One region of the Nitrobacter sp. TKz-YC02 genome, then DNA from elsewhere that is predicted to be linked to it. Evidence: predicted binding sites of a transcription regulator. Region 1 holds the regulator's gene; each other region holds the start of a gene.
The links. Region 1 encodes LexA, which represses DNA repair genes until DNA is damaged. Its sites were predicted from a motif close to TGTTCNNNNTGTGTTCNG; they were not measured.
Positions count from the first base shown of each region.

Region 2: the regulator LexA is predicted to act here: its motif matches at 972-989, upstream of recA (recombinase RecA).
Region 3: the regulator LexA is predicted to act here: its motif matches at 1,204-1,221, upstream of ruvC (crossover junction endodeoxyribonuclease RuvC).
Region 4: the regulator LexA is predicted to act here: its motif matches at 706-723, upstream of ACM561_RS18205 (DNA recombination protein RmuC).

Region 1 covers NZ_CP180728.1:2,049,551-2,051,751, reverse strand. Annotated here, with positions in the region: partial or broken gene ACM561_RS09705 (ComEC/Rec2 family competence protein) at 1-820, shown strand, start outside; gene lexA (transcriptional repressor LexA) at 861-1,565, opposite strand; gene glp (gephyrin-like molybdotransferase Glp) at 1,729-2,201, opposite strand, start outside.
Region 2 covers NZ_CP180728.1:1,453,358-1,455,558, forward strand. Annotated here, with positions in the region: gene ACM561_RS06780 (hypothetical protein) at 1-191, opposite strand, end outside; gene ACM561_RS06785 (hypothetical protein) at 424-555, opposite strand; gene recA (recombinase RecA) at 1,080-2,171, shown strand.
Region 3 covers NZ_CP180728.1:3,342,934-3,345,134, reverse strand. Annotated here, with positions in the region: gene ACM561_RS16095 (hypothetical protein) at 1-283, opposite strand, end outside; gene ACM561_RS16090 (hypothetical protein) at 506-1,111, opposite strand; gene ruvC (crossover junction endodeoxyribonuclease RuvC) at 1,409-1,930, shown strand; gene ruvA (Holliday junction branch migration protein RuvA) at 1,927-2,201, shown strand, end outside.
Region 4 covers NZ_CP180728.1:3,793,900-3,796,100, reverse strand. Annotated here, with positions in the region: gene fmt (methionyl-tRNA formyltransferase) at 1-46, opposite strand, end outside; gene def (peptide deformylase) at 78-605, opposite strand; gene ACM561_RS18205 (DNA recombination protein RmuC) at 754-1,968, shown strand; gene ACM561_RS18200 (AmpG family muropeptide MFS transporter) at 2,008-2,201, shown strand, end outside.

The DNA.
Region 1 (2,201 bases):
GGCCGGGCTTCTCGGACTTGCGGCCATGCCGTTTGGCTTCGACGGCGTGTTCTGGCGGCTGATGGACTTTGGCATCGAATGGATGGTCGCTGTGGCTCAATGGGTAGCGGCGCTTCCGGGCGCCGTCGGTCATACGGCTGCTTTTGGAACGGGGCCGCTGCTCGCGGCGACTGCGGGCATCATTCTGCTGGGACTGTTGAGAACGCGGCTGCGCTGGAGCGGCGCAGCTGTGGTCGGGCTGGCGATCATGTGGTCACTTGCGGTGACGCCGCCGGATATCTTGATCTCCGCGGAAGGCCGCAACGTCGCCGTGAGGGGCGGGGACGGCCGGCTGCGTCTCATCAGCACGAGTAAGGACCCTTTCACGGTCAGGGAATGGCTCGCCGCCGACGGGGATGGGCGTGGGTCTGCCGACCCTACGTTGGCGGAGGGCGTCTCATGCGACGATGAGGGCTGCGTGGTCAAGATGAGTGGAGGTGGACTTGTCGCGCTTACGCGGCGTCCGGAGGCGATGCAGGATGATTGCGCTCGGGCCGAGCTCATGTTGACGCCGTGGCAGGCTCCGGAGGGGTGCCCTGCGCAAGTGATCGATCAAAACAGGCTGCGGCGTGAAGGCGCTCTTGCCTTGTGGCGAACTCCAAGTGCTTCAAGATCTGGTGCTTCAAGATCCGACTTTGCTGTTGATGCCGTACGTCCTGTCGGCGTCGATCGTCCCTGGTCATCCGCTGCCGTCGATGAACTGTCGGCACAGCTGCAATCAAAACCAGAGCCCCCGGCCGACGCCACGCCGGCGCCCGAGGATCTCCAGCCGGACGATTGAACGGTTCGTCCACGGTCGGAGTTTTTCGCTCCTGATGAAATCAATACTTGCGGTAAATGCCGATCAGTCTGCCCTGGATCTGGACCCGATTGGGCGGAAGTATGCGAACTTCGTAAGCCGTGTTCGCCGGCTCCAGCGCGATCGAAGCGCCGCGACGGCGGAAGCGTTTCAACGTCGCCTCCTCGTCGTCGATCAGCGCAACGACGATGTCGCCGGTATCAGCGGTCTGGTTCCGCTGGATCAACGCAAGATCGCCATCGAGAATTCCGGCATCGACCATGGAATCGCCGCGTACCTCAAGCGCGTAGTGTTCGCCGGTACCAAGCATGTCGGGCGGCACGCTGACGGTGTGGCTGCAGGTCTGCAACGCTTCGATCGGCGTGCCGGCTGCAATCCGTCCCATCACCGGAACGGCGACCGGACGTTCCGCATCGTCGACGACAGTGCCGCCGCTGCTGCGGCGGACTTTGCCCAGATTGCCTTCGATGACGCTCGGTGTGAAACCGCGACGGCCGCCGCCGCTGGCGGCGAGTTCGGGCAGCTTGATAACTTCGATGGCGCGGGCGCGGTTGGGCAGACGGCGGATGAATCCTCGTTCTTCCAGCGCGGTAATCAGGCGATGGATGCCGGACTTCGAGCGCAGGTCGAGCGCGTCCTTCATTTCATCGAACGAGGGCGGCACGCCGGATTCTTTCAGCCGTTCGTTGATAAAACGCAGGAGTTCATACTGTTTGCGCGTGAGCATCCCGACCCAGTCCCTGGTTGATGGGATTCCTGCCAACTAGGGGACATCGGGCCTGCAGCCCTTATAACCCCGCAGCACGAACCTCGAAACAAATCATGAACATACACTATATGTTCGATATGTGTTCCGCAACCCTTTAATTTAAGGTCAACAAAGCGACGTTTTATGACAGCGAAAGCTTAATGATGGCGCAGGGCTCGCCTTTGCTTGCAGCCGGCGCAAATGGCGTGCGGATTACGAGAGCCTCTGCCGCAGCGAGTTTCCCCATCAGCGAGCTGTCCTGATGCCCGATCGGCGTCGCGATCGGCAGGCCGTCCGTCGAGGGCGTGAGCCGGGCGCGCAGATAATCCTGCCTAGCTTGATTGGCGCTAACATCGCTTCCGAGCAGCGCCGGTTCGATGCAGTGGTGCACATCTTCACGCCCCGATAGCGCACGAATCAGCGGTACCATGAACAGAAACGCGCAGATGTAGGACGAGACGGGATTGCCGGGGAGGCCGATCACCCGCATCGGGCCTAGACGTCCGTGCATCATCGGCTTGCCAGGCCGCAGTGCGATCCGCCAGAACGCAATCTCCACGCCTTCCGCCTCCAGCGCACGCTTGACGAAGTCATGGTCGCCGACCGACGCGCCGC
Region 2 (2,201 bases), 600 kb from region 1:
GACCAGTAGCCGTCAATCGCGTGAGCCAGGAAAATGCCGGCGCTCATAATTCCAAAGACGGCAGTAATTGCTTCCAGCATCGTACTTAATCCTGCTACCCAGCGACCGCCAGCAAATGCAAATCGTGTTGCACAGTCAAAAGGATTTTGGCGGCGCTGCCGACTCCACATCGTGCTGATGATTTCTGGCAACACTGCTGACCTTGTCTGTATCCGAATGCCGGGGGTTACCGTCGGAACCGAGGCGCGCATCGAGGCGGTTTAGGCTTGTCGATCGCCAGACTTAGACAATGACGGGTTGGATTCGATCGGCATCGTCAGGCGGTCGAGGGTCCGAATCGGAAGCAGCACGCCCTTGCAGCCTGCGGGGATAGCTGCCGTAACGTCGTCGATCTCGCGTGCATTGATCCAGCCGGCGACGCATTTATATGCCGAATGCTTGGCCAAGAGCCCTTGCCAAGGAAAAGCCGGCCCGGGTCAGGGTGCCGTGGTTGTAATTCACATCCCACTGATTGATTGCGACCAGCACGATCGCCAGCACCAGGATCTTTTTCATCACGGTAGGCTGGCACCAGACTCTTAAGATCGAATTAGGAGAGGATTTTCGCGATCGGATAGGGACGCGAATAATGCGAAGCGAAGAACTGAAAGAGGCCGCCCACTGAGGCGGCCTCTCAAGGTTAGCGATCAATACCACCATGCCAAGAGCAGGTTCCTTTACCTGTACTGCTGCTACCCCATCCGTCTCTGCACATCGTGCAACGTGATCTGGTGGAGATAAAACCAACCGCGCCGGCGAGCGCAATTCCTGCAACAATGATGAAAGTCATGATGCCTCCTTGCAGTGTGGAGGCGTCGAATATTTGATTCGGCTGCCTTAAAAAGGGCAGAGGCATCTCTGCCCACTTCAAACTAGGCCACTCCCAAAATCAAACTAGGCCACTAGGGTTAAAACAGGCCAGTACCTAGCGAAAGAACATATTGCGAACTTAGAACAAATAGGGTACATATTTTCCATCCGATCAACCACGGCGCCATTCGTTGTCCCGCCCGCGAATCCCGTTCATAAGGAGCCGGCCTATGTCCCAAGCTGCCCTGCGTATCGTCGAAGGATCCTCCATGGATAAGTCCAAGGCCCTGTCCGCCGCGCTGTCACAGATTGAGCGTCAGTTCGGCAAGGGCTCGGTGATGAAGCTGGGCAAGAACGACAAGTCCATGGATGTGGAGGTTATTTCCTCGGGCTCGCTCGGCCTCGACATCGCGCTCGGCGTCGGCGGCCTGCCCAAGGGACGCATCGTGGAGGTCTACGGTCCGGAGTCCTCGGGCAAGACCACGCTGGCGCTGCATGCGGTCGCCGAGGCGCAAAAAAAGGGCGGCATCTGCGCCTTCATCGACGCCGAGCACGCGCTTGATCCGGTCTATGCCCGCAAGCTCGGTGTGAATGTCGACGACCTCCTGATATCGCAGCCCGATCACGGCGAGCAGGCGCTGGAAATCGCCGATACGCTGGTGCGCTCGGGCGCTGTGGATGTGCTGATCATCGACTCGGTTGCGGCATTGGTGCCGCGCGCCGAACTCGAGGGCGAGATGGGTGACGCGCTGCCGGGGCTACAAGCGCGGCTGATGAGCCAGGCGCTGCGCAAGCTTACCGCCTCGATCAACAAGTCCAACACCATGGTGATCTTCATCAACCAGATCCGCATGAAGATCGGGGTGATGTATGGTTCGCCGGAGACGACAACCGGCGGCAACGCGCTGAAGTTCTATGCCTCCGTGCGCCTCGACATCCGCCGCATCGGGGCGATCAAGGAACGCGACGAGGTCGTTGGCAATCAGACCCGCGTCAAGGTCGTGAAGAACAAGCTGGCGCCGCCCTTCAAGCAGGTCGAGTTCGACATCATGTACGGCGAGGGCATCTCCAAGATGGGAGAAATCCTCGATCTTGGCGTCAAGGCCGGCATCGTTGAAAAATCCGGCGCCTGGTTCTCCTACGACAGTCAGCGTATGGGGCAGGGCCGCGAAAACGCGAAAGCGTTCTTGCGGGCCAATCCCGACATCACCGCCAAGGTCGAGACGGCTATTCGGCAGAATTCAGGACTGATCGCCGAGCAGATTCTGGCCGGCAGCCCTGAGCGCGACACCGACGATGACGAGACGGAAGCGGAGGATTGAGTCTTTCGTTCCCACGGAAGCACAAGCGCG
Region 3 (2,201 bases), 1.3 Mb from region 1:
CCGGTTGGCGTTCTGGTGAAGGTAAAAATGCTCTCGCCGCAGATGACAAAGTAGTTGTCGTTGTTCTCGCCATCTCGAAGTATTCCGCTTTCTTACGCTGGATGCAGGCGCGATCTTTCGCAGAGAAGAATTCCGGATAGGCCTTCGCCCGAAACTGTGCGGCATCCGCGTACGCCTTGTCACCCATGAAAGGCAGCTTGGTCATGCTGGCGACGGCCGTCGGATCGTTCGCTTTCAAAGCCGCTCGGAACTTGACGATAAAGGCATTGAATTCCGCCTCCAAGGCAGGAGGCGCGGCGGCTTTTTTCGGCGCTTGCGCGAGTGCAAGCGCAGGGCTCGTGAGGACGGACGCAAGGACGATTCTGAACAGCATACTCATTGTGGTGAAAACCCCGGCAGAATGCGGTTATAAGGTCAGCTCGTGACCTGACTAAGCGCCTTAATTCTTTTGCTAATGTTCTTTTCGTCCGTGCTCCAGCACCGGCGGCTTATGCTTGCCGGCTCATCATTCAGCGATGCCTTGCACAATCTCTTCCGCGGCCTTGGTTCTCACTCCGCCGATCGTCGGCTTGTCTTTGCCGCATACGAATGATGCCGCTGCGTCGGCGAGCGCATGCGCAGCTTCATTGGCGTTCGGGTTCGCTCCGGTGTCAACAGCGCCCATGACGCAAGCGGTATCCTGTGTGATCCGGATCACGGCGAGTACCTGGTCGCCGGCAGCCGGCGAATCCTGTTTCTGGAATTTCATCCTGACGATCGCGGCATAAGGCTCGAACTCCTTGCCCTTGCCAGATCCGCGCCAGTCGACGGTCAATCCGGCGGACCATGCTTCCACCGCCCAGATGATCTTTTGCGGGTGAGCCCCCTTTGGCCAGCGAAAGCCTATCCGCAGACGAGTTCCCAGGGCGTTGACCAGCACCTGCGCGCTACCGACGCCAGGACATGTCTTGAGCTGGTCTTCCTCGTCGCCCGGCTCGTCGCCGATTGGAGCGAAAGTGCAATCCTTGTTGGCAATGGAGGTGAACCGGTTTTGCGCGGCGGTTGGCGAATCGGCCGAAACAGCGGTGCTGACGATCGTCATCATGAAGAAAACGGCAATTGCTATCCGCATGACGCTTGAGATTCCTCTTCGGTCCGGTCTCGGAGACGGACCTGTCGCCCCCTATGACGTAGCTATCCCGTCTCCGAGCAGACCATGTTCAGCCGAACATGGATCGATCGGTCGGATGGCGGATACGGCTTTGTCGTTACCGGAACGGGCAAGGTTCGACAAACCAGGATTGGCCGCAACGTTGCTCATCATGGCCCCGCCTCGGGAGACTGTCCTGGGCCGTGCGATTGCGTTGAAACGAATTGAGCCGGAGCCCGCTTGGGGGACGCAGCGGGATGCTTTGCGCTAACATGGGCCATGACCTCCTCACCGATTCGCATTATGGGCATTGATCCGGGCCTGCGCCGCACCGGCTGGGGCGTGCTCGACATCGAGGGCAATCGGCTGATCTTCGTCGGCTGCGGCTCGGTCGAGACGCGCGAACACATGGCGCTGGCCAGCCGGCTGCTGGCGATCCATGCCGGGCTTGGCGCGGTGCTCGACCGATTCCGCCCCGCCGAGGCTGCGATCGAGCAGACCTTCGTCAACAAGGATGGCGTGGCGACGCTGAAGCTCGGGCAGGCGCGGGGCGTTGCGATGCTGGCGCCGGCGATGTTCGGCATCGCGGTGGCGGAATACGCGCCCAACCAGGTAAAGAAGACCGTGGTTGGCGCAGGCCACGCCGACAAGACCCAGATCCAGGCGATGCTGAAAATCCTGCTGCCAAAAGCTGACCCGAAAAGCGCCGATGCCGCCGACGCGCTCGCCATCGCCATTACCCACGCGCACCATCGTGGAAGCGCGATGCTCGCATCGCGAATGAAGGCGGCGGACGCATGATCGGCAAGTTAAAAGGTATCATCGACTCCTACGGCGAGGATTACGTGATCCTCGATGTCGGCGGCGTCGGCTATCAGGTGCATTGCGCGTCGCGCACGCTGCAGACAACACCGTCGCCGGGCGAGGCGGCGGTGTTGTCGATCGAGACGTATGTGCGCGAGGACCAGATCAAGCTCTTCGGATTTCGCACCGACCACGAGCGCGAATGGTTCCGTCTGTTGCAAACCGTACAGGGTGTCGGTGCGCGGGTGGCGCTCGCGGTGCTGGGCAC
Region 4 (2,201 bases), 1.7 Mb from region 1:
GCACCGCAAATTCGGGGGTGCCCATGAAAATCAGGCGAAGCGGCATCTGATTGATTTCTGCGCGGCAAGAAGCCGCTTTATCTCGCGGCGAGCTTCGCGGCCTTGGTGAATTTTTTCATCACACGGTCGCGTTTCAGTTTCGAGAGGTGATCGACAAACAGCACGCCATTGAGATGGTCGATCTCATGCTGGATGCAGGTGGCGAAAAGACCGTCGGCATCCTCCTCGTGAACCTTGCCGTCGAGATCGGTGAAGCGAATCCGCACGCGCGCCGGCCGCTCGACCTCCTCGTAATATTCGGGGATCGACAGGCAGCCTTCTTCATAGACCGACAGTTCCTCCGAAGCCGAGAGGATTTCCGGATTGATGAAGACACGCGGCCGCGGTTTCGTCTCTCCTTCCTCATCGCGTTTGGCGAGGTCCATGGTGACGATGCGGACAGGCTGCGCAATCTGGATGCCGGCGAGCCCGATGCCCGGCGCGTCGTACATGGTCTCGAACATGTCGTCGGCAAGCTTGCGGATTTCCGGCGTGACTTTTTCGATCGGCCTGGAAACCAGGCGCAATTGCTTGTCCGGCACAATGATGATTTCGCGAATGGCCATGTCGGCGATGTAATCCCCGAGTCTGTCCGGGTCAATCCGCGAGCTGCACTGACCGTCCGGCCGTCATGAGCAGGCACGTTGAGCTTTCGTTAACTCAGTGTGTTCGCTCTTCGTTCGCGAACACGGCCGAATCGGCTACAAGATCCAGATGAACGAGATCCTTTTCATACTGGGTGACGTGCCAGTGCGGACCAGCGCCGTGCTGATCGGGTTCGGTGCGCTGGCGCTTGTATTATTGCTGATCATCGCCATTGTGATCGCGCGCTCGGGACGCCGGGGAACCGACATGGCCACCGCGCAAGCAAGCCGCGCGGACGAGCTGGAGGACCGCCTCAACGATATGATGCGGGCTCAGGCCGAGGCCGCCGGCCGTGTCGACGCCATGGGCAAGGCGCTCGCAGGGCGACAGGCGGAGATGGCGCGGGCGGTCAGCGATCGGCTGGACGCGGTCACCCACCGCGTCGGCCAGTCGATGGAGCAGACCACGCGCAACACCATGGACAGTCTGCGGGTGCTGCACGAACGGCTCGGAATTATCGATAACGCGCACCAGAACCTGACCGAACTGACGACGCAGGTGACGACGCTGCGCGATGTGCTCGCCAACAAGCAGTCGCGCGGCGCGTTCGGTCAGGCGCGGATGGAGGCGATTGTGCAGGACGGAATGCCGAAAGGCTCGTTCGCCTTTCAGTACACGCTGCCAAACGGCAAGCGGCCGGATTGCGTAATCTTCCTCCCCGATCAGCGCCCGCTTTGCATCGATGCGAAATTTCCGCTTGAGGCGATGACGGCGCTGCGCGACGCCCGAACCGACGACGAAAGGAAACTCGGAACCCAGCGGCTGCGCGCCGACGTCATGCGGCACGTCACCGACATCGCCGGAAAATATCTGATCCCGGGCGAGACCCAGGACACCGCGCTGATGTTCGTGCCGTCGGAATCGGTCTATGCCGAGATTTACGACAGCTTCGACGATGTGATCCAGAAGGCCTATCGCGCCCGGATCGTGCTGGTATCGCCGTCACTCTTGATGCTGGCGATTCAGGTGATGCAGCAGCTTCTCAAGGACGCGCGGATGCGCGATGCTGCGGATCAGGTACGGATCGAGGTCATGAACATGATGGGTGACGTCGAGCGCCTGCGCGACCGGGTCAGCAGGCTCGGCAGCCATTTCGATCAGGTCAGCGAGGATGTCAGGCAGGTCCTGATCTCGGCCGGCAAGATCGGCAAACGGGCTACGAGGATCGAGGAACTCGATTTCAGCAAGGACGAGGCGGCTGCGGAGACGCCACGGATCGTCGAGCCCGTCGAACCGACGGTGTTTCCGCCGCAGTTCGCCCGCAAGATCCAGGCGGGTGAGTAAGAGGAGGGCGGAACTGACCGAATCTGCTAGCACTGCGGCATGAGCGCTCCGGACGTCGCCCCAACCGTATCCGAGGCTACCTCCCGCGCGTCTTGGCGCGAGAGCATGGCGGTCTATCTGCAACCGCGCGTCCTCATTGTCATGATGCTCGGCTTCTCGTCCGGCCTGCCGCTGGCGCTGTCGGGCTCGACGCTGCAGATCTGGATGAAAGAATCCGGCATCGATCTGCACGA